Regions from separate parts of the Caldalkalibacillus uzonensis genome, predicted to be linked through region 1. Evidence: riboswitches for the same ligand, from Rfam matches in the RefSeq annotation. Region 1 holds a riboswitch; each other region holds the start of a gene.
The links. Region 1 has a riboswitch for cyclic di-GMP ahead of J2S00_RS18910 (methyl-accepting chemotaxis protein). Riboswitches for the same ligand answer to the same signal wherever they lie in the genome.

Region 1 (5,836 bases):
AGCTAGGTCTAACACATAATCTCCAATGGCTACTCCGATCCTGGGAGAACTTTTATCGCTACGACAAAACACGCCATAAGGCAGATTCTGGATGGGAAAGTGCGAGTCTGGATCGACGTCGATAAATGAACGTAACATCAGTTACATCCTTTCTATAATACTTTTAGGGCCCTTAAATCTTCTCGTGGTTCATCAAAGCTGCAACTGCCATATGAGCATAGAAACTTATTTCTTAATTCGCTGATCTCCGACACGCTAATCATCTTGTCTTGCCAGCTTAACCCCTCATTAGTAAAAGTGAAATGAGATGGGTTTTCATCCTTGAGGATCTCTTCAGTTACCCTTATATCAAGGTTATATTTATACGCCAACATGCCAGCAGTAAAAATATTGAGGAATCCATGCATTCTGGTGCTTACCTCTTCACGATACATCCTTACAGGATGATGGAGCCCAGCCGTAAATTTCATGGCCATTCCTCTGTCCCGACAACCTACAAGCACTGCTGCTAATTGACGAGGGGTAGGAAACAGCTCTGCAGTAACCCCACCTGTACGGAACTTAAACCCCAAAGCAGGTTTTAACTGAGAATTATGTTTATAGATCTGATCAAGTGCATAGGTTATCTGTTGCTCCCAATCATTATTTCTAAGAGGGACGAGCGCCTCGCAAAATGTGTCTAAACCACGCTTTGCTGTTTCTTCAGAGAGGATGTCTAATATCTCCTCTAATGGGGTGACTATGGGCAATGGTGCCTCGAATACCCGCATTTTAACACGTTCTCCGTGTCTACTAGAGAAAGATTCAAGTTTAGCCAGGTCTTGAAGTAAAACTTCGTTAAACTTGTGTGGATGATCACTTTTGCTACCTAACGCGGAAATATTTAATGGTGTATCTGTAGAAAACAGCTCTACATAAGGGTCAAGTTGATCAATCTTAGAAGCTGGCATCACAAACGGTCCTAGCATCCAGGCATCTGTCCCAATACTGTATTCCTTATAATTTTTAATCGCTTGGTCCAGAGTTAAACTTGCTGGCGGGAAAAGTCCTGCGTAATCAATGAGCCGTTTTAAAAAGGGAACCACACTTTTTGTGTAAGAACCACCTTGATTGAGATCAACAGCACGATCAACATTTCTGAGCAATTATTTTATTCCTCCCTTACGTTTGGTCTTTTCTATTCCTCTGTGCATAATAATCAGCTCGGTAGCCAACTTTTGAATACGGTTGAGAAGATCTGTGTCGATAATCTCATTATTTGTATTAAAATGCTGCGAGTGGGCATAAACGTAACTGGGTGCCACGTAGCAACGTAAATATCCTGCGATGGGCTTTAGTTGGTTCTCAATTACCAAGTAATGTTGATAAGTTCCTCCATTAGCGACAAACCCCATCACCTTATGACGAAAAACTTCTGGTGAGACTAAGTCAAACACATTTTTTAAAGGAGCGGGTATGGAACCATTGAAAATGGGACTTCCTATCAAATACAGATCGGCTTCAGAGACTTTTTTGATCACTTCTTGCGTATCGTCATTATAGTGGGAGGTGGGCCTACCATCACAAAACTGCAATTCATAATTTTTTAAATCTAAAAACTCTATCTGTACATTAGCGCGGAGCTTCTCTACTTCATCAAGTACCTGTTTGACAAGAACCGCCGTTTTAGAACCTAAAATAGTGCCAGATATCCCGAGCAGTTTCATCAACTTCATCTCCCATTTCCGATGTCATTTTACCAAACTTGATGTTTGAAAAGATTTTTTAAACGCCGGCATCACTTCTTGAGCGACGAGTTCCATTGATTTAAGTACCTTTTCATGAGGCAATCCACCAAAATTCATAAGCATCATGATATGGTTACATCCGGCTTGCTCATATTTTTTTAACCTTAGGATAACATCTTCTGGGTTACCAATAAGCAATTGCTCTCGTTCTTCTAAATCTTCAAACTGGGCCGAGCGCCCATAGAGCCGTGTATCCAAATAGAGATTCAGATGTTCTCTCGCGTCTCTTATGGCTTCTTCTCTAGTGGGAGCTACATAAGCATGAACCGCTATTGGAATGTTGATTTTCTGTTCATCATGGCCGGCTTCCCGATACACCTTTTTGTAATCATCTATAATATTCTTTAGTTCGGTTATAGAATTGCTGGCCACATAGGCAACGCCCATAAGGTTATGTCCCATTTTCCCTACATAATACGCCCCGCGAGAACTAAGAGCCCCGATCCATAATGGTACTTTTTCCTGTTTGGGCAATACTTGCAACTGAACGTCGTTATATTGGTAGTACTTCCCTTTGTGAGAGAATTTTTCACCACTCCATGCTCTTTCGATTACTTCTAAACCTTCGTTAAACATGTGAACTTTTTCTTCCGGATCTACATTGAAGCCAGTAAATTCATGGGGTAAATAACCACTTCCTAAACCAAGATTGACTCGCCCGTCACTCAATACATCTAACAGAGCATAGTCTTCAGCTACTTTTATGGGATTTTGAAAAGGTAGTGTCACAATGGCAACACCTAGGCGAATATTTTTGGTACGTTCAGCAATGACTGAAAGCAGCATTTGAGGCGTTGTCATAATACCATATTCACTAAAATGGTGCTCGGCAAACCAAACGGCATCATACCCTAATTGATCTGCCACCTCCGATTGCTCTATAATTTCCTGAATCAGTTGCTCAGGCGAACGAGAAATTTTTTCTTTGTAGTTATCAGAAACTGTAAACAATCCAAATTCCATTTGAATAACCTCCATTTTTGATAAATATAAAAACAAAAAACCAGTAGTATAGAGGTAGCCCAAAACGATTTTAAAGTTTCGCTTTGAGTCTCCCAATACTACTGGTTGTTTATCTATTTAACGGAATGGGTTGTCCCCAATTCCTCATAGATAAGCCAGTTCATTTATAAAATTATTCTTATAATTATATTATATACAATATTTTAAGATATACAAGTGTTTTTTTATTTGAATCAATTTCAAAATTATTCATCAAGAGTTCTCACAAGAACAGCAATTCTAAGATTATCGTTTTAAAAAGTGAGTTTAAACGACTCTTTGGGCAGTTATTAATTCAAGATTGATACGATCACAGGCTAATTTGGAAGCATTGTACGGTCTAAGCATTTCATTAAGGGAGTCCTTGTTCAATAATCCTTTTTAAGAGAGAGACAATTATACTTTAAACCGGGAAACCAGCTGCTGCAGGTCTTCTGCCATTTTAGCTAAAGTGGAGGCAGCTGCTGATATTTCTTCCATGGATGCATTCTGTTCTTCAGCTGAAGCTGCCACATTTTGGGAATGTCCTGTTGACTGCTCAGTGATTTGAGCGGTTTGCTGAGCAGATTGTAATAAGTGGTCTGTGGCTTTCGTAATCTGCTGAATGGCTGCATTAACCGCTTTAAGTTGATCAGAAACCCCCTTGACTGAACCTGCAATACGAGAAAAGGCCTCTCCAGCTTGATTCACTAAATTGGTTCCTTCTTGCACCACAGCGTTTCCCTCATTCATCACCTGGGTTGTTTTGGATGTCTCTTCTTGAATCTCCTTAATCAAGGCACTGACTTGATTGGCAGCCTGGGTCGATTGCTCTGCCAGTTTGCGCACTTCCTCGGCCACGACGGCAAACCCCCGTCCATGCTCACCTGCTCGGGCAGCTTCGATAGCGGCATTTAAAGCCAGTAAATTGGTCTGTTCTGAAATGTCGGTGATCAAAGTAATCACTTTTTCAATTTCTGCTGCTTTCTCATTAAGCTCTTGGCTGACAGCTTCCATTTTTGCGCTGGTATTGTTAATATGTTGCATTTGCTGTACGGAGCGTTCAACCACTTCCAAGCCATCTTCAGCGATTTGGGTGGTGTCTGAGGCTGAGTGGGTGACCTCCTGGATATGATGAGTCATCTGTACGACTTCCCCTTTCATATTATGCACTACCGTTTCTAATTCTTTGGTAACGTTCAACTGATGTTCTTGACCTGATGCCACTTGCTGGATGGAATCAGTAATTTGTTCTGTGGCTTTACTGGTTTCTTCACTGCTGGCTGATAGTTGTTCTGATGTGGTAGCCACTTGTTGGGCCACGTCCGTCACCCGAGTGATAATCTCTCTTAAATGGGTGGTCATATGGTTGATGTTGTCAGCTAATGTGCCCACTTCATCTTTGTTTTTGATTTGTAAGATTTCAAGGTCCAAATGTCCTTTAGCAATCTGTTGGACATACTCAACAATGTTTAAAATGGGTTGTGACAAGTGGCGGGAAAAGAAATAAATCACAATGAGCCCGATAACTAAAGCCACTAATAGCGTCCACAATAAAGCATAAAATATAGTATTGGCCTCACTGTTAAAATCAATCATATAGGTGCCAGCCGTCACGATCCACCCCCAATGGGGATCCAGTTCTACGTAGGTTACTTTGGGCTCAATTTGATCTGGCGCGTTGGGCAATCCAAAATCATAGTAGACAAAACCACCGCCCTCCTGAGCTGTTCTGATAAAGTCCTGAATAAAATAGGCGCCACTTGAATCTTGCAATTCCAACACGTTTTCCCCTTCTAGTCTTGGATGTAAGTGAGTCAACCCTTGTTCATCAATAACTGTGAAATAACCATGTTCGCCCATATCAATATTCATGGAGATTTCCCTTGTGCCATCTGCCTGTTTTTCTCCCATTAAATATATTTTAGCTCTTTCCTGCGCCTCTTCCAAAGTCAAATGACCGGCTTTCACCTCCTGGTTTAACACTTCAATCACGTTTAAAGCCATTTTAACATTGTTCTTCAGATTGGTAGCGCCCAGATCATCTAGACTGTTTTTGGAGGTGTAATAGCCCAAGATGCCAATGAACAGGGCAGGTACAATGAGTAACAGTACAGAGATCGACACGAGTTTGGTTCTGAGTTTGAATGTCATTATAATGCCTCCTAGTTAAATTTTTACAAAAAAGAAGCTATTTCCCTAAAGGAAATAGCATGGGCTAACTCTGGAAAAACAGGCCGATTGATGTCTTTTCACAAGGCAGCCCAGCCATCCTAGTCCCGGGAAGGACCTTAGATCTGTGGCTTTGCGTCCCCACTTTTCAATGGGTTTGCCTTTTTCTTGTGTGAAGAAATTTTTATGAAAAATTGTTAAGAAAAACCTAAAAAATATATACATAGCTCGACCAGTACGATTCTTGCATGACCAGATCGCGATTCTGTAAAATGAGATTGCCTGTGTGCTTCCTCATCCCAAAATCATTTAGCTTTACCCTTCTTTTTCATCCCTGCGGGATGAGAAAGCCACAGCAAAGCTGCTTAATCTTGACCGTAGCTTTACGATATACTTATACGGCATCATACCCTAATTGATCTGCACCTCCGATTGCTCTATAATTTCCTAAATTAGTTGCTCAAGCGAACGAGAAATTTTTTCTTTGTAGTTATCAGAAACTGTAAACAATCCAAATTCCATTTGAATAACCTCCATTTTTGATAAATATAAAAACAAAAAACCAGTAGTATAGAGGTAGCCCAAAACGATTTTAAAGTTTCGCTTTGAGTCTCCCAATACTACTGGTTGTTTATCTATTTAACGGAATGGGTTGTCCCCAATTCCTCATAGATAAGCCAGTTCATTTATAAAATTATTCTTATAATTAGTATATGCATTATTTTAAAATATTCAAGTGTTTTTTTAATTGAGGCTTTTGCAAAATGCCTTTTTTACCGTGAGGTAAACAAGATTTTGGAACCTAATACCATAATTGGTTGTAGAGCTATTGATCTTAAGTGATCGAGGGTATACTTTCCCCCTCCCCACCATATGCGGGCTGGTGATTTCCATGT
Region 2 (5,836 bases), on a different contig from region 1:
TTGCCATTTGGCGGTTGACTTCACACTGAAGACATGTTATATTATTGTCTGTCGCCGCTGGTGAGACAAGAAAAAACGCAAGTTTTAAGCGGCGTTAAGACATGGAGAGGTGTCCGAGCTGGCCGAAGGAGCACGATTGGAAATCGTGTAGGCGGGGATAACCCGTCTCGAGGGTTCGAATCCCTCCCTCTCCGCCATATTAAATCAAAGATACATTTTACGTGGCCCGTTGGTGAAGTGGCTTAACACACCGGCCTTTCACGCCGGCATTCAGGGGTTCGAATCCCCTACGGGTCACCATTATGGAGGGTTAGCTCAGCTGGGAGAGCACTTGCCTTACAAGCAAGGGGTCGGCGGTTCGAACCCGTCACCCTCCACCACTTTCATAAGAATGACGCGGGGTGGAGCAGTCTGGTAGCTCGTCGGGCTCATAACCCGAAGGTCGCAGGTTCAAATCCTGCCCCCGCAACCAAAATATGAGCGCTACTACGTCGAATTTTCATCGATGGAAGCGAAAATCGTGGTACCCGCAGGGTGCAACCAATATATTTGCGCAACATGATACATTGTGGAGCTGTGGTGTAGAGGCCTAACATGCCTGCCTGTCACGCAGGAGATCGCGGGTTCGAATCCCGTCAGCTCCGCCATTTTATGTCTATTTAACTAACAGGGACTGCTAGTCACAAAGCAATTGACAGCATCTCAAAACGTGTGTTATATTAACAATTGTCTCTGGCTCGGTAGCTCAGTCGGTAGAGCAGAGGACTGAAAATCCTCGTGTCGGCGGTTCGATTCCGTCCCGAGCCACCACTTAAAATATGGATTAATAGCGTGCCGGTGTAGCTCAATTGGCAGAGCAACTGACTTGTAATCAGTGGGTTGGGGGTTCGATTCCTCTCGCCGGCACCATACGAAAATGTGGAGGGGTAGCGAAGTGGCTAAACGCGGCAGACTGTAAATCTGCTCCCTCTGGGTTCGGCGGTTCGAATCCGTCCCCCTCCACCATATTGCAGGGGCATAGTTCAATGGTAGAACGGCGGTCTCCAAAACCGCAAGTGTGGGTTCGATTCCTACTGCCCCTGCCACTCTATATAACATGGCGGCTGTGGCGAAGTGGTTAACGCACCGGATTGTGGCTCCGGCATTCGTGGGTTCGAATCCCATCAGTCGCCCCATAGTTTTACTGTTGGGCTGTAGCCAAGCGGTAAGGCAACGGGTTTTGGCCCCGTGATGCGCTGGTTCGAATCCAGCCAGCCCAGCCATTCTATGCGAGCGGAAATAGCTCAGGGGTAGAGCACCACCTTGCCAAGGTGGGGGTCGCGGGTTCGAATCCCGTTTTCCGCTCCATTTTTATACACACTTTTATATGTGATTTAAGTGGCGGCATAGCCAAGTGGTAAGGCAGAGGTCTGCAAAACCTTTATCCCCGGTTCGAATCCGGGTGCCGCCTCCATTTTAACTTTAAGTATGCTTCTTTCCTGTGAAAGAAGTTTTTTATTTTATGATTCCCAAAAATAGGTCATAAGTCGTGTACCTAATTGAAGAAAAAAATGGTAACATAATAGACAGGACATTGGTCCTGCTTCCAATTGCTTAAAAATTCAAATTCCATAATGCTTAAAAAACGCACAAGGGCAAAGCTACGGAAACGTAGTGACGCAAAGCTATAGGGGCTAAAGCAACATGCCATGCCAGCCAGCTGCCGTTTAAGAAAACAAACACACCTTCTTAAGCGGAGGTGTGTTTTCTATTAAACATATGAACTTAATTTCAAATTATAAAGATATGAGTGGAGAGGGTGGTTGTAGTGAAGCCGATTGAGTACCTGCCACAACATAACGTGGAAATTAAGGAGCAAGAATATAAACGTGTTGTCCATTATATTGCTAAGCGCTACCGTTTAACCAGAAGAGAAGAGGAAATTTTACTCATGTTATCTTTATATGGATATTCAAATGAAGAACTCTCCAAAACATTGTTCGTTTCCCAAACGACGGTAAAAAATCATATTCATAAGATACTTAAGAAAACACGCACCAGTTCAACACGGGGACTTTTATCAATGGTAATCGATTACTTTTATACCCTAAAATGTATAATCTAAAGTGATACTTGTTAGTTACATAATAGTTAAGAACAGTACGCAACGACAATATGCAACTCCTTCTGTTTCAACTTCGCATTATGCGTTAATGCAAGTTGGAAAACGGAAAGGGGTTTTTTATTTTGTCCGGAAGAAGGAACGTTATGTGAACTATATGTAGATCATTCAATGTTTTTGGCTTCAGAGAAGCTATGCTGCATAAAATAACTGGGGTATATACATAATACCTCGTGTAAAAGAAAAATGGATTAAAACCTTTATTTACATAAAAATGGACAAAATAAAGAAAAATAAGGTAAGAAGTTAACCTTTATTTTATACAAATAAAAATTATTTAAAATGATAAGAACTTAAGGAGATATATATATGAGAAATATGGCTGCTTTATTTTCCATTCTTATGCCCGGATTCGGACAAATATATAATGGTCAGTTCTTGAAAGGTGTCTTCTTTATAATAGTTGAGCACTTTGATAATGTATTTGGAAATATAAACAATGCCATTCATCTTGATTTTAATGGATTCCACCAACAGGCTGTAGATGCGACAAATTTCCAATTCATGTTATTTTACCCTGGATTTTATGCTTATGCAGTATGGGATGCTTGGTATTATGCAAAACCTAATGCTGACAAGTCAAAGACCGCTATTCCATTTGTCATTGCCGGTTTCCTTGGAGAGTTGAGTGCAATATATGCACCAAAACTAGCCATACCCACTTTAACCGTAGGATTGTTATTAATTATCCCTATTCTTTGTGGAATGATCATATTTAGGAAACAATAAAACGATGGGAGACAACATGATTCATGGACAGAATATTATTGTGGTGTTTACTAATCATTGGAATTGGATTATTTCTTTTCAGTTTAAGAAAACCACTCCTTTTGAAGGACACGATTTTAATTTTCTTAATGAAAGCTTATTTTTCATCATTTATTGGGGTTATTGTAGTAAAAGAAGAAATGGTTGAATACCCTGTAAGATTTTTAAGTAAATATTTCGATGCTAGTATTCTTTTTGAATATTTTCTTTATCCCATCATGTGTATTTACCTTTACCAAACAACTGTACATTCAAGATTTCTAGGCATTGTTCTCCAATGTGCATTGTATACCGCTGCATTAACGACCATTGAGGTCATTTGTGAAAAATATACCGATTTAGTTGAATACCATTCATGGACTTGGATGCACTCGTTTATAACCATCTTTCTTCTATCTCTTTCAGTGCGTCTCCTTTTGCAATTGATAAATAAAATAGAAATGTCAAAGGTATAGCGCTTCATTAGACCGCACCAGTGTGAGTTGTTTGACGCTATTCGTTCCGTTTGCAGGAATGGTTAAACTGGACGAATTAACTCAATTTGCAGGAACATTTGGGAACAATTATGATAGGATACAGCTACCCAAAATTTGGGTGCGGTTTTACATAAAAAAACAGGTTGACTTAGGTTTGCGTCCGTGTTATATTATTCATTGTCAACAAAAACGTGCCGGTGTGGCGGAATTGGCAGACGCGCACGACTCAAAATCGTGTTCCCTTGCGGGAGTGGGGGTTCGACTCCCTTCACCGGCACCATACATATTATTTGCACAACGCGGTTTCTTGTATAGATGTGGTACAAGGAGTCGCGTTTTTTATTTTAGTACCTTGTCAATCCAAAACCTGCCATCGCCAAAGCAATGCTTTTATGTCATAATAAATAAGGTTGATACAGCTGATTAATAACTTTTTTGAATATGCATGGAGTGGGAAAAGATGACGGACAGATCCGTTTCTCAATATGATATTGTGCGCTTGCTGATCATCGGACTGATTATATCAGGTTTACTCTTTTATCCAGCGGTACCTCAGGCTCAAGAATTGGACCACCATCCATTTACAGCAGAAGGCATTGTATTGATGGATGCCAAAACGGGGCAAGTACTGTACAGTAAAAATGCAGAACAACCATTTTATCCGGCTAGTATCACTAAAATAATGACAGCCATTTTGGCATTGGAATCAGGTCGGTTAGACGAGATGGTGGTTACTTCGGAATTGGCCAGGCATGCAATCGGTAACCGCATTTATTTGGCTGAAGGAGAAGAAAAACCCTTAATTGACCTGGTTTACGGCATCATGTTGAATTCGGGAAATGACGCAGCCATTGCCATTGCTGAGCATTTAGGAGGAAGTGTAGAGGGATTTGCCGAGATGATGAATGCCAAGGCCAAGGAGATTGGCGCTCTCGAAACCCACTTTGTTAACCCGCATGGACTGCATGATGATGATCATTACACAACGGCCATGGATATGGCTAAAATTGCTCAATATGCCTTGCAAAATCCGTTGTTTCGCGAAATTGTAACGACCAAAACCATGCCCTGGTTTGGTGAAGAATGGCATTCTAACCTGGTTAATACGAACCGTTTGCTGTGGGATTATGAAGGGACAACAGGCATTAAAACCGGGTATACCAGTGCTGCTGGACAAACCTTTGTCGCCTCAGCTGAAAGAGATGGGACCGAATTGATCGTTGTTTTGTTGAAAGCCACTCACCGGCAAAACCTGTGGCAGGAAGCTGCCGCTCTCCTGGACTACGGCTTTGAACATTATCAAACCGTGAAAGTGTGGAACGAAGGCGACTATGTTACTGAAACATTGTATGGGCAAGAGCATGTGTTTCAGTTGGCAGAGGATGTGTATGTCACCATGCCCAAAGCAGCTGATGGAAAGTTTCAGTGGGATGAACGCCTGGAATTAACCCATGTTACTCCTCCATTTATTAAAAACATGTTGGCTGGCCATCTGGTTGTCGAAACAGAAGATCACACTATAATGAAAGTGCCTGTTCACTACATGCATTCACGGGAGTTGTCATCAGATACAGAAATGGCAGTGGATTCTAAGGCATCGGTAAGCACCCAAAGCATCGCTACTGAAGACAATGTGCTAGTCGCAGTCGAAGACTTGGTCGCCCATGGTACGGGAGAGCATATCGTCTCAGTTGTGGCCCGCTGGTGGTACATCCCCTTCTTGGCCTTACTGGTGTTGTTTGTGTATCAACGCAGGCGGCGTAAAAAAACAGCTATGCGTGGGCTGTCATCCCAAACTCATTCCAAGCATTGGCCTCCAACCCCCTAAACTTCAGCCTCCTAAGTCGGGAGGCTGTTCGTTTAAGAGAGCAGACCGCTTGATTGGGCAAGATGGAGAATGTTACCTTTATCTTAGGAAGTGATAGAAAGGGTTAGGGGGAGGGCCGTCAAATTGAGGATTAAGCTGGGCAAAAAGGTATTGTTGTGGGGCCTGATCGTGTTGACCGGCAGTGGAATGGGGCTTGTCAGTGTGATGTTGTGGCTGTCTGGGCCCCCGGCAGAACGGGTCAGTCAGGTGGAGATTGTAGATGACGGGCAATCGTACAGAGACGAGGAAGGACAGCTGTATGTGACAGGAGAAACGCGTGATCGAATTGCCCAGCTCCATCAGCGCTATAACCAATTGGTTGGCTGGGGAGAATATCAGCGCTTTAATCATCCCGACAATTGGGATAACGTATCCTTTCAGGCTGACATTGAGGAACTGGAGCAGTTGAGCGAAATGTCTGCAGGCGTGCTGCAACAAGATTTTGAGAACATGGCCCGCCTGGTTGCTTATGCTGTCCACGAGAAAGATGTTGAGGCGCTCCTATACGCCCATCGTGTCATACATGATTTAGATGTGATCATTAATGGCTATGATGAACAGATT
Region 3 (5,836 bases), on a different contig from region 1:
CTTCAAGGCGTTTAATTAAATCCGGAATCGTCAAATCTTCCGGCCCAACACCATCGATGGGAGAAATGGCCCCGTGCAGTACATGGTATAATCCATCATATTCCTTAGTCCGTTCCATGGCGATCACATCCTTGGGATCCTGCACCACGCAGATCACTGAACGGTCCCTCGCTTTATCCTGACACATCCGGCAGGGATTGTGATCGGTAATATTATGGCATATGGAACAGTAGGTTAACCCCCGCTTGGCATTGACCAGTGCTTTGGCCAAATCAAGCACATCATCTTCTTTCATGCTTAACACAAAAAAAGCCAGACGGCTGGCCGTTTTAGGGCCGATGCCTGGCAATTTCATAAACCCTTCAATCAATTTGGCAATGGGTTCCGGGTAATGCACATAGGTTCCCCCTTCATGCTGTCTGTCCAATGTTTAAAACAAGCCTGGGATATTCAAGCCGCCGGTCAACTTGCCCATATCTTTTTGCACAAGTTCATCCACTTTCTTCATAGCATCATTCATGGCAGCCAGAATTAGGTCCTCCAACATTTCCACATCGTCCGGATCAACCGCCTCAGGTTGAATGCTGACATCAACCAGCTCCTTATGCCCATTTAAGGTAATAGTCACCATGCCGCCGCCAGCGGTTCCTTCAACGGTTTTTTCTTTTAATTCCTCCTGTACCTTTTGCATCTGTTTCTGCATTTTTTGCATTTGCTTCATCATGTTTTGCATATTTCTCATAGACATAAACCTCCTCTGTGATTATTCATTCTTACCGGGGTGGCCATCAACCACTTCAACCAGTTCTTCACCCACCAGACGGACCGCTTCTCTGTAAAACGGATCTTGTTTCTCTTCCTCCCGGCCTTCTGCCTTCTTCTCCTTATGTTCTGCTATAAATTGCTGCTTAAGATCTTCCCATTCATTATACATGATTGTGACCATTTGCGCCTCTGTTTGCAAGTACTGCTGAACAACCTGTTCAATCAGCTGGCGGTGACTTTCTTTTTCCGTTGTCTCCCGGTGAATGGAACTCTTGAAGGCTAGTAAGAAAAAGCTAGGGCCAGAGGCCACCGGTTCACCATCCCGCAGCCAGGCATGGACCATAATTTGCTTCTGCTTAACCTCTTCCAAAATGGCCGGCCACTTCTCCAGCAACTGTTTCAGCATGGGTTTGCTGGCTGTTTTCAGTACCTCTTTCAGCTTGGCCAGGGGCAAAGACGAACCGCTCGAGGAGGGGCTTCTGCTGCCCGCCCTGGACACACTCTCCTCTTGTCTTCCTACAGCCGTCACTCCCCCCTGCTGACCCAAACGCTTCAGGGCCTTCTCCAGGGTATCCACTCTCATCTTGAGTTGCTCAATTTCTTCGCTCGCTCTAGGGGAGTGGGCACCAGCAGCTGGCTCCGGCAGAGATTCATCCAGGTGATGGGTCAACTGGATCAAGGCCACTTCCAAGAATATCCGCGGATGGTGTGTCCATTTCATGTCCTGCTGGGCCCGACTGAGCCGTTCAATAGCTTGAAAAAGGTGTTCATCCCGATAGGCTTGGATCTGTTCCTTCAACCGTTCCGTCAGCCGTAAACGCTGAAAACCCTCAGCCAGCCCGGGTGCCTGCCGGTACAAGAGTACGTCACGATAAAAATAGATCAAATCCTCTACAATACGGGTCGGTTCTTTCCCCTCATCAAGCAAGAGACCCAAGCGTTTGATCGCCTCCTCCGTTTCCTGTCGCATGAGGCAATCAGCCAAGTCCATTAAAGCTTCCTGAGCCACTGAGCCGGTAATGGTCTCCACATCGGCGACCGTCACCTCGCCATCAGCAAAAGAAACAGCCTGATCAAGCAAGCTTAAGCAATCGCGCATACCTCCTTCTGCCACCTGGGTTAAGAGCTCCAGTGCTTCCTGCTCTACCTGGAAGCCTTCTTCGGCACAAATGATGTGCAGACGTTCCAACATTTCTTTCTGGGAGATGCGCTTAAAGTCAAAACGCTGACAGCGGGACATGATCGTGAGCGGAATCTTATGCGGTTCAGTGGTGGCCAAAATAAACATGACATGAGCAGGAGGTTCTTCAAGGGTTTTCAGCAAAGCGTTAAAAGCCCCTTGGCTTAACATATGCACTTCATCTATGATATACACTTTTAACCGGACTTCAGTAGGGGCATATTTCACCTTATCTCGCAGGTCCCTGATCTCATCCACTCCATTGTTGGATGCAGCATCGATTTCAACCACATCGACGACCGTTCCCTGGGTAATACCGCGACAAGCGGCACACTGATTACAAGGATTATCCGTAGGGGCCTGTTCACAGTTGACCGCTTTAGCCATAATCTTGGCTGTACTTGTTTTCCCAGTCCCTCGGGGACCTGTAAACAGGTAAGCGTGCGTATACGTCTGATTTGAAAGCGCGTTTTTAAGCGTTTGGATAATATGGGCTTGTCCGACCACATCGTCAAATGTTTGGGGCCGCCAGACTCGGTACAACGCTTGGTACGTCATGATGAACCTCTCCGTTTCAAACCTCTTGTTCTTTATACTATCTTATTATTATACCGTGGACAGAAATGCAAAAAAAGGGCTCTCCGTCCGTAGAAAGAAACCCTATCTCCCTTTCAGACATCCAAATACGGAATACAAATATGAAACGTGGTGCCATAGCCCTTGGATGAAACCCGTATTTTGCCCCCCATATCATGGATAATCCGCTGACAAACAGAAAGGCCTAAACCCGTCCCTTCCTCCTTGGTCGTAAAGAACGGCTCAAAAATTTTATCAATCACATAAGGTGGTATACCTGGACCTGTATCCTTAATATTGATACTGATCATTTGTTCTTCTGGTAAGAAGTGATGGGAGAGAGTCAACCGCCCCTGGTTGCCCATTGCTTCAATGGCATTTTTACAAATATTGAGAAATACTTGTTTTAACAGCTCCTTATCACCCACAATGGGCGGAAGATTGTCAAAATCTTTGGTTTGAACTTCTATACCGTGTAATAAAGCCTCATTTTGAATAATAGGTAAAAACTGTTTCATCAGCAGGGCCAGATCGATTTTTTCGTAGCGGGTCTCCCGTGATTTGCTCAGTAACAAAAACTCGCCCACCAGATGATTGATCCGGTCAATTTCATCCAACATGATGTTGGTATATTCAACTTCCCGCATCATGTTGCGTTCCTTCAAAGTCTTGTTTAATATTTGTAAAAAACCGCGGATACTGGTTAAGGGATTGCGAATTTCATGGGCTGTGCCTGCTGCCATTTGTCCGATCATGGCCAGCCGTTCGTTGCGATGGATTTGATTTTCTAAAGAGCGCAAATTTGTCACATCTTTGATAAATATGTACGCACCTTGTTGGTGGCCGGCCTCATCAATGAGCGGAAAACTGTCCACCAGAATTTCATAGTAACACTGGCCATTATGCCATGTCATGGCCTGATTCCGAATCGTCACGCCCTCAAAGACCCGTTTGGAGATTAATTGCCGGCCTTCAGGTATATTTTTAAAAAGATGGAAAATGTTTTGACCAATAAAAACTTCGGGATCATCTCCCATTATTTTAGCGGCGGCTTTGGTGATAGAGACAATATGGCCCTGTTCATTAAGTAGTATGAGTCCAATGTGAGCATTGTTAAAGATCTGTTCGGAAAAAAGGGCGTGAAGAATAGAAGGTAATCCATGTGAGCTTGACGTCATCTGAACCCCTACCTTTACGATGGTCTCACCGTTGGCCAGCCCTGAAATATAAGTAATATTTAACATAGCATAACGGGCAAAACCTAGACAGGCCGATGTCAACCATTATATGTATATTATCAATCTATTTACTTCTTGTTTAATTGGTTAAAATCCTCCCTGATACCATAAAATTCGACATGGCGCTAAGGGCTAGGCTAAACAAAAAACATATCCGTTTAAAGGATATGTTCCCTAAACGGCAGCTGGCTGGCTTAGTTGGTATAACCTTAGCCCCTGTAGCTTTGCGTCACTACGTTTCCGTAGCTTTGCCCTTCACTCAATCTAACTGTTTATTCACAGTATTCCTTTGTTTTTTGATTATACAAAACTTTAGCTTGATAAAAAAGCGATTAACCTCATTTTGGCCAAACGCTACCTCTAAAAAAAGAAAAAACACCTTATTTGCAGGTGTTTGTTAACTGCTGTGCACCTATCCTCGATAAGCACTACCCAAGCGTACTCATGCCGCCAGCTCGGAAAAGGCTACCCTACAACACACGGAGATACCCACTTACCGCTGCTTCCTTCCGGACCTGACGGGGTTCATGGGCTTCCGTTGCATAGGACCCTTTCGTCAACACCGCGTACATGAGCCAGACCTCACATAGTGCAAACCTCAGATAGGCATCGACCCCGCTATAGCGGATTGCGGGTTACAGGGCACCGCTACCTCCCCGTCTAGCACAGCAAACTTTATAAACATGTTTGGACACAGTTGCATGGCAACTGTAACTAACATTATAACGAAAGCTAGCTCATTACACAAGTGTTAATCCTTTCCTTCCAGGCCCAATTGTTGCCCATCACCTGCATCAGTGAGCAAGCGTTTGGCAACTTTCCTTGCTGTCCGCAAACGGCGGAAGAAGTCTTTCAATACATGTTGACATTCCTCTTTCCTGACTCCGGCAATAACCTCCACCTGATGGTTCAGGCGTTCATCTTGCAGTGTGTTGTACAGGGTCCCTGCATAACCCGCTTTTGGATCTTCCGTACCATACACCACTCGCTTGATGCGCGCTTGAACAATGGCCCCGGCACACATGGGACAGGGTTCTAAAGTGACGTATAAATCACAACCTGTTAACCGCCAACCCCCTAGCTGCTCACAAGCCTCTTGGATGGCGATGATCTCGGCATGCGCTAAGGGGCTCTTGTCAATCTCCCGCCGGTTATAGCCTGTGCCTATCACGGTACCGTCTTTGACAATCACAGCACCAATGGGCACCTCCCCCAGGGATTCCGCTCGCTTAGCCAGTTGAATGGCTTGCTCCATCCACTTTTCATGATCTTCTTGACCCGGCAATCTTACTCACGTCCTTTAAAGACTGGCTTGTACATGTGTCCTTTTCATTCTATTTTTCAATCACACGCGGGTCAAGGGCATCACGTAAACCCTCCCCCACAAAGTTAAAGGCCAGTACCGTAATTAAAATCATGAGTCCCGGAAAAGTTGGATACCACCAGGCTGTGCGGAAAATGGTCACGCTTTGGGCATCGGTCAACATATTACCCCAGCTTGGTGTAGGCGGTTGAACACCTAATCCCAGGAAACTTAGTGTTGATTCAGTCATAATAATGCTACCTACTCCTAATGTAGCAGCTACAATAATCGGCCCCATGGCATTGGGTAAAATTTGACTAAAAATGATACGCACATTGGACATGCCTGTCGTCCGTGCCGCCAGGACAAATTCACGCTTTTTCAAAGTTAGAAATTCTCCGCGCACCAAGCGGGCTGTTCCCATCCAACCGAAGATAGCCAGCACAAAGATAATAGTGCTCAGGCCTGGTTGAAGAAAGGCAACCAAGGTAATCAAAAGAAAAATGCTTGGAAATGAAATAAAAACATCAACAGTGCGCATCAAGATGGCATCAATGCGTCCCCCATAATATCCGGCGATAGCTCCGACCAGGGTGCCGATGGTAATCATAATGGCCATGGCCGAGAAGCCGACCATCAGGGAAACCCGGCCGCCGTACAGGATTCGGGTAAAAATATCACGTCCCACATGGTCTGTACCCAGCCAATGTTCGGCACTTGGTGGTTGCAAACGGTTGGTTAAGTCTTGCTTATGAGGCTCATACGGTGTCAGAT
Region 4 (5,836 bases), on a different contig from region 1:
CGGTGCGCGGCCTGACACTCACCTTGCATCAGACTGGGAATTATACCGTCTCGGTTCAGTCCAATCCGGATCAGGTCTTTGACCAGATTAAATCGTTTGTCGATGCCTATAATGAACTAATCGACATGATCAATGTAAGATTGAATGAACCCCGCTACCGGGATTATCCCCCGCTAACGGATGAACAGCGGGAAGCGTTATCAGAGACAGAAGCCAAGCGCTGGGATGAGCGGGCCCGAAGCGGATTGTTGCGCAACGATCCCATCTTGCGCCAGGTATTGGTTGATCTGCGTCAAGCGTGGACCAACCCGGTTGAGGGCATTCCTGCCGGACAACTGCGCCAACTGGCTGAAATCGGCATTACCACCACGTCCAACTGGCGGGATGGGGGCAAGCTGGAGATTAACGAAACCAAATTGCGCGAGGCGATCGCTGAGCGGCCTGATGAAGTGATGGCCTTATTCACCCAGGCCCCCCAAGAAGACGGTAATCGGGAACAAATGGGCATCGGGCGGCGCATTTATCAGGTGGTGGGTGACAGCATCAACCGCCTCAGAGACCGGGCTGGTTCTCCGGGCGTGACGGCAGCCGATCAAAGTGTGCTGGGCCGGCAACTGCGTGACGTGGAAGATCAGCTTGCCCGCTGGGAAGACCGTTTAGCACGCATAGAAGAGCGTTACTGGCGCCAGTTTACCGCCATGGAAAAAGCGATGCAGCAAATGAATGAACAAAGCATGTTCCTCTTAACCAACTTCTTTGGCATGCAAGGTTTTTAAAGGTGGCCTCTAAATGAAAAGACGCACAGAACTGCTGAAACAACTGTATGACCAAACCTGCCGCATCCGGGAGCAACTGCAGCAGATTAGTGGGGATATGAATGACAATGATCCGGCAACTATGGAACATTTGCTGTCCTGTATCGAGGAGCGGGGCAAAATCATAGCGGATTGTCAAAAACTCATCACAGAGGAGACACCTTCCTGGACAAATGAGGAGCGAGAACTGCTAACCCAATTGCAACATTGGGAACCGGAGCTCACCAGTCGGATGCAAGAGCTGTACCAGGCTTTTGGCCTCCAAATGAAAAAACTGCAACAAGGCAAACAGGCCTCACATAAATACCAGCAGCCCTATACGGCCTTATACTCAGACGGGACCTATATTGACAAGCGCAAGTAAGCAGCCTTGAAAGGAGGCGTTCTCTTGTCTGTCCGCAATCCTTACCAAACGTATAAACACAACGCTGTGCAAACGGCATCACCCGGCGAATTAACGCTCATGTTGTACAATGGTTGTCTCAACTTTATCAAGCAAGCCAGGCATGCCATGGCAGAGAACAATATCCAGGACAAAAACACCAACATTCAGAAGGCGCAGGATATTATCCGGGAGCTGATGGTTACCCTGAACACGGATTATGAGGTGGCCAAGTCGATGCTGCGCATGTATGATTACATGCTGCAGCGCCTGATTGAAGCCAATATCAAAAATGATCCTGCCGCCTTGGATGAAGTGGCTGAGTATGTCACTCAGTTTCGTGACACCTGGAAAGAGGTCCTGCAGCTGAACCGGCAAAAACAATATGGTGGAGGCGTACCCCATGATGGAAAACTCTAAAATTGTGGCCTTTCGCTTGGGAACAGAGGAATATGGTGTGCCCATTCACCAAGTGGTTTCCATCGAACGCATGCAAACCCCAACCAAAATACCCAAAGTACCTAAGCATGTACGAGGTGTGCTGGACATTCGCCAGCAGGTGATTCCCATTGCTGATTTGCGTACCTATCTGATGGAAACAGAAGGCAGTGATGGAGATGAGACACGTATTATTGTCATTGATGTAGAGGGCCGCTCCATGGGCCTGGTGGTGGACGAAGCCAAAGATGTGCTGGATATTGACCCGGATCATATTCAAGCGGTAGACTTAAATGGGGCAGCATCAGAAAGCATGCTCGGCATTGCCAGACATGAGGACCGTCTGATTATCCTCTTGAGTTTAGCCAAACTCCTGAATGAATTAGACCCGGCCGGTATCCTCCAGGAAATCCAGCAAGCGGCCGAAGCGGGTGAGCTCAACCTTGAAGATGAAGAGCCCCAGGAGGAAACAAGTCCAACCAGTGAAGAAGAACCACAAGCACACATTGAAGCCGAACAACATTAACAGCCCTGTTGGAAAAGAACAGTCTGTGTTGAGTACTCCGACTTCCATAACGGTAGTCGGAGTTTTATTTGCTTCTTTTAGACTTTTTTATAAAGGGCTCAATGAAAATAAACTGACTTCCTGTGGATAACCATGTCTATTGTGCATATGTTAATGTGGATGATGTGGATAACGTTGTGAATAACCTCTATACCAAGAGTTGGGGGATATGAAGTTTGGGGATAAGTGTGTGGATGACGGCGATTTTTGACAGGGAACCTGTTGAAATTGACAAGAAATTGTCATGCCAATTCGACAAAAATGTGAAAACAGGACATGTTTAGGCAGGATTTTTCAGAGGAATATGGAATATGTATAGCACAAAGAGAAAGGAGGCTGAGGCCATGAAGTTTAACATTCGTGGCGAAAACATTGAAGTCACTCCAGCTTTGCGTGATTATGTGGAAAAGAAGGTGGGACGCCTGGAGCGGTATTTCCAGGAAGACATTACCTCCGATGTGTATGTCACCTTGAAAGTTACCCGGGATCAGCATAGCGTTGAAGTGACGATTCCGATGCCGAAGCTGCTGCTTCGCGCGGAGGAAAAAAGCCTGGACATGTATGCCTCAATTGATTTGGTTGTAGAAAAATTGGAGCGTCAAATCCGTAAATATAAAACCAAAGTCAACCGCAAATTCCGGCAAGAAGGCAGTGTCAAGCAGCTTTTCCATGATGTGAATGGTCAGGCTGACCAGACGCAGAATGAAGTGGATGACAGCATTGAGATCGTGCGCACCAAGCGCTTTAATCTGAAGCCAATGGATGCTGAGGAAGCTGTTTTGCAAATGGATCTCTTGGGTCACAACTTTTTCGTCTTTTCCGATGCAGAAACGGAGAAAGTGAGCGTGGTCTACAAGCGTAAGGACGGCCGTTACGGTCTGATTCAACCGGAGTAAAAATGAAAAGGGCTGTCCCCATAGGGATGCAGTTCACTTCCCTTGGGGACAGCTTCTGTTATATACAGAGAGGCAGCCAGTACAGCTATGGTTCAATTCAGCGTGTGTGCAGCAATTGCCGTATCTGTTCAGGGGGAATGGGGCGGCTGAATAGGAAGCCTTGAGCCTCATCACAGCCGAGATTCTTAAGCAAATTGAATTGATCCTCGTCTTCCACACCTTCAGCACACACTTTGACACCCAAACGGTGGGCCAATTCGATAACGGCTCTGACAATTTCTTGGTCTTTGTAACGGTTCTGGATATCTTTGATAAAAGAGCGGTCGATTTTGATCATGTCCACGGGAAAGTCTTTTAAATATTGCAAAGAAGAATAACAGGTGCCAAAATCGTCAATCACGATCTGGATCCCCAAACTTCTTAATTGATTTAATATCTGCGCTGTGTGTTCCAAACTGGCCATCATCGCTGATTCGGTGATCTCCACTCTCAACTGGGAAGGCGCCAGTCTGGTGTGGTCCAGGATTTGCTGCACCATATCAGCCAAATGATCCTGTTGAAATTGGATGGCTGAGAAATTGACGGACACCTGGATTGGGCTGAAGCCCTGTTGCTGCCACACTTTTGCTTGCTGACAGGCAGTCTGTAATACCCACTCACCAATGGACCTGATTAATCCATTGGCTTCTGTCAGAGGCAAGAATTCATTGGGTGGCACTAGTCCCAGACTAGGGTGCTGCCAGCGGATCAGGGCTTCCATTCCACAAATGGATCTTGTGGTGGTATCGATTTGGGGCTGGTAATAGACACGGAATTGTTTTTTTGCCAGCGCATGATGCAACTCGTTTTCTAACAGTATGCCCCTCAACTGGTCAAAATTCATATCTTGCTTATGATATACGTGTGGATTACTCTTCTCTCCATAGGACACAACATCATGCTGTATAGATTGGGTACGCTGCTGTCCTGTCATGTCCCTGAAGTAGATAACCAAAATATCTTGGGAAGGGTAAACGGTTACTTCATACCGCCGGTTCAGAGCAGGATATAGTTCTGTGAAGCTCCTTACTGTCTGACTCCTGGAAGCATGGGTGGACTCTGTGTAAAACTTGCTGCCCTTCAGCTGAGGAAAGGTACGCCATATATTTTTGCCAAACAGGCTGAAGCGGTCAATATTAAACAGACGTTCTATTGATTGATTAAGATAGATGAATTCCCACTGCTGGTTAAGGGCGATAAACCCGTCTTGTGTATTTTCTAAGATGTTAAAGATTTGTTGCCCTGACTTAGCGAGGGCTTGTCCCAATTTAGGGCTGACTATATGAGCATCTGCTTGGACTGACTGGTTTCCCTTTCTTACCATGACAGTTAACCTGCCTTTCATCCCCGGTGATGTCAAAAAGCCACACCCGTTTATACAGGGTGTGGCTTTTTCCCCCATAAACGGCAACTGGCTGGCATAGTCCTAACGGACCTTAGCCCCTGTAGCTTTGCGTCACTGCGTTTCCGCAGTTTTGCCTTTATCCTGTTATTGTTTAAAATTGTCGGTATCGTAAAAAGTGCTATTATGTTATACTTCTTAGCTGCTAGATTAATATAATATAATAATAAACATAATATAATGATACAAAATTTGACATCTTTATTCAAGGGAGTTCGACAATTTTTTGAACGATTTTGACAAAATAATGTTTAATTACATCTCCATCATTCATGCCTTCCCTGACCTTTCTTGTCTCCCTCCACTTTGATTTGGTAAAATAGGCTTGATGTGATTCACCCCTGTCTGGATAGAAATGGCGCTCATAGAAGCTTATGGGTCAGCACGGAGAGACAGGCGGATGAAAGGAGCGATTAACGATGCTCGGATGGTTGAAGAAGTGGATTGGAGATCCCACAGAGAAAGAATTAAAGAAAATGTACACCATTGTTGAGCATATCAACAGTCTTGAACCGGACATAGAGCGCCTATCTGATAACGAACTGCAGCAAAAAACAGCACAATTTAAGGCGCGTCTGGCTGATGGAGAAACCCTCGATGACCTGTTACCCGAGGCCTATGCTGTTTGCCGGGAAGCAGCCAAACGGGTACTGAACATGCGCCACTTTGATGTGCAGCTGTTGGGCGGCATTGTCCTGCATAAAGGGGAAATAGCGGAGATGAAAACCGGGGAAGGGAAAACATTGGTGGCCACCCTCCCCATTTATTTAAATGCTTTGACAGGCAAAGGGGTTCATCTGGTCACGGTCAACGAGTACCTGGCCAAGAGGGACAGTGAGCAGATGGGCAAGCTGTATAACTTTTTGGGCTTAACCGTTGGGCTTAACATTAGCGGCCTGTCAGCTGAGCAAAAGAAGGAAGCGTACGTGGCCGATATCACTTATGGCACCAACAATGAGTTTGGCTTTGATTACTTAAGGGACAACATGGTGCTGTACAAGGAGCAGATGGTGCAGCGGCCGCTCAATTTCGCCATTGTAGACGAGGTGGACAGCATCCTCATTGATGAGGCACGCACACCTCTGATTATTTCGGGCCAGGCTCAGCGCTCTACCCAGTACTACACGGCGGCGGACCGTTTTGTGGCCGGCCTGGTCAAAGAGCGGGACTATACGGTGGATGAGAAGGCGCGCAACGTGATGCTGACCGATGAAGGGGTAGCCAAAGCGGAGCGTTACTTTGGCATTGACAACTTGTATGATCATGCCAATGTGCTGATTAACCACCATATTAATCAGG

Region 2: another riboswitch for cyclic di-GMP. It lies ahead of J2S00_RS17375 (helix-turn-helix transcriptional regulator); the one in region 1 lies ahead of J2S00_RS18910 (methyl-accepting chemotaxis protein).
Region 3: another riboswitch for cyclic di-GMP. It lies ahead of J2S00_RS16815 (ATP-binding protein); the one in region 1 lies ahead of J2S00_RS18910 (methyl-accepting chemotaxis protein).
Region 4: another riboswitch for cyclic di-GMP. It lies ahead of J2S00_RS13340 (sensor domain-containing protein); the one in region 1 lies ahead of J2S00_RS18910 (methyl-accepting chemotaxis protein).

Annotation. Positions count from the first base shown of each region.
Region 1 is NZ_JAUSUQ010000028.1:58-5,893, reverse strand. It holds gene fahA (fumarylacetoacetase) at 1-138, opposite strand, end outside; gene J2S00_RS18925 (hypothetical protein) at 153-1,145, opposite strand; gene J2S00_RS18920 (NADPH-dependent FMN reductase) at 1,146-1,706, opposite strand; gene J2S00_RS18915 (LLM class flavin-dependent oxidoreductase) at 1,731-2,750, opposite strand; gene J2S00_RS18910 (methyl-accepting chemotaxis protein) at 3,186-4,922, opposite strand; cyclic di-GMP riboswitch class I at 5,024-5,112, opposite strand.
Region 2 is NZ_JAUSUQ010000017.1:45,627-51,462, reverse strand. It holds tRNA gene J2S00_RS17440 (tRNA-Ser) at 104-197, shown strand; tRNA gene J2S00_RS17435 (tRNA-Glu) at 224-300, shown strand; tRNA gene J2S00_RS17430 (tRNA-Val) at 305-380, shown strand; tRNA gene J2S00_RS17425 (tRNA-Met) at 396-472, shown strand; tRNA gene J2S00_RS17420 (tRNA-Asp) at 571-647, shown strand; tRNA gene J2S00_RS17415 (tRNA-Phe) at 735-810, shown strand; tRNA gene J2S00_RS17410 (tRNA-Thr) at 834-909, shown strand; tRNA gene J2S00_RS17405 (tRNA-Tyr) at 921-1,005, shown strand; tRNA gene J2S00_RS17400 (tRNA-Trp) at 1,012-1,085, shown strand; tRNA gene J2S00_RS17395 (tRNA-His) at 1,100-1,175, shown strand; tRNA gene J2S00_RS17390 (tRNA-Gln) at 1,188-1,262, shown strand; tRNA gene J2S00_RS17385 (tRNA-Gly) at 1,273-1,347, shown strand; tRNA gene J2S00_RS17380 (tRNA-Cys) at 1,380-1,453, shown strand; cyclic di-GMP riboswitch class I at 1,624-1,707, shown strand; gene J2S00_RS17375 (helix-turn-helix transcriptional regulator) at 1,808-2,104, shown strand; gene J2S00_RS17370 (hypothetical protein) at 2,471-2,890, shown strand; gene J2S00_RS17365 (CBO0543 family protein) at 2,914-3,384, shown strand; tRNA gene J2S00_RS17360 (tRNA-Leu) at 3,599-3,685, shown strand; gene J2S00_RS17355 (D-alanyl-D-alanine carboxypeptidase family protein) at 3,866-5,233, shown strand; gene J2S00_RS17350 (hypothetical protein) at 5,357-5,836, shown strand, end outside.
Region 3 is NZ_JAUSUQ010000016.1:12,881-18,716, reverse strand. It holds gene recR (recombination mediator RecR) at 1-397, opposite strand, end outside; gene J2S00_RS16825 (YbaB/EbfC family nucleoid-associated protein) at 431-742, opposite strand; gene dnaX (DNA polymerase III subunit gamma/tau) at 764-2,503, opposite strand; gene J2S00_RS16815 (ATP-binding protein) at 2,617-3,765, opposite strand; cyclic di-GMP riboswitch class I at 3,937-4,022, opposite strand; RNA gene ffs (signal recognition particle sRNA large type) at 4,164-4,428, opposite strand; gene tadA (tRNA adenosine(34) deaminase TadA) at 4,511-5,044, opposite strand; gene opp4C (oligopeptide ABC transporter permease) at 5,094-5,836, opposite strand, start outside.
Region 4 is NZ_JAUSUQ010000010.1:40,218-46,053, forward strand. It holds gene J2S00_RS13315 (flagellar hook-associated protein 2) at 1-776, shown strand, start outside; gene J2S00_RS13320 (hypothetical protein) at 790-1,179, shown strand; gene fliS (flagellar export chaperone FliS) at 1,204-1,617, shown strand; gene J2S00_RS13330 (chemotaxis protein CheW) at 1,601-2,161, shown strand; gene hpf (ribosome hibernation-promoting factor, HPF/YfiA family) at 2,545-3,096, shown strand; gene J2S00_RS13340 (sensor domain-containing protein) at 3,194-4,459, opposite strand; cyclic di-GMP riboswitch class I at 4,539-4,625, opposite strand; gene secA (preprotein translocase subunit SecA) at 4,957-5,836, shown strand, end outside.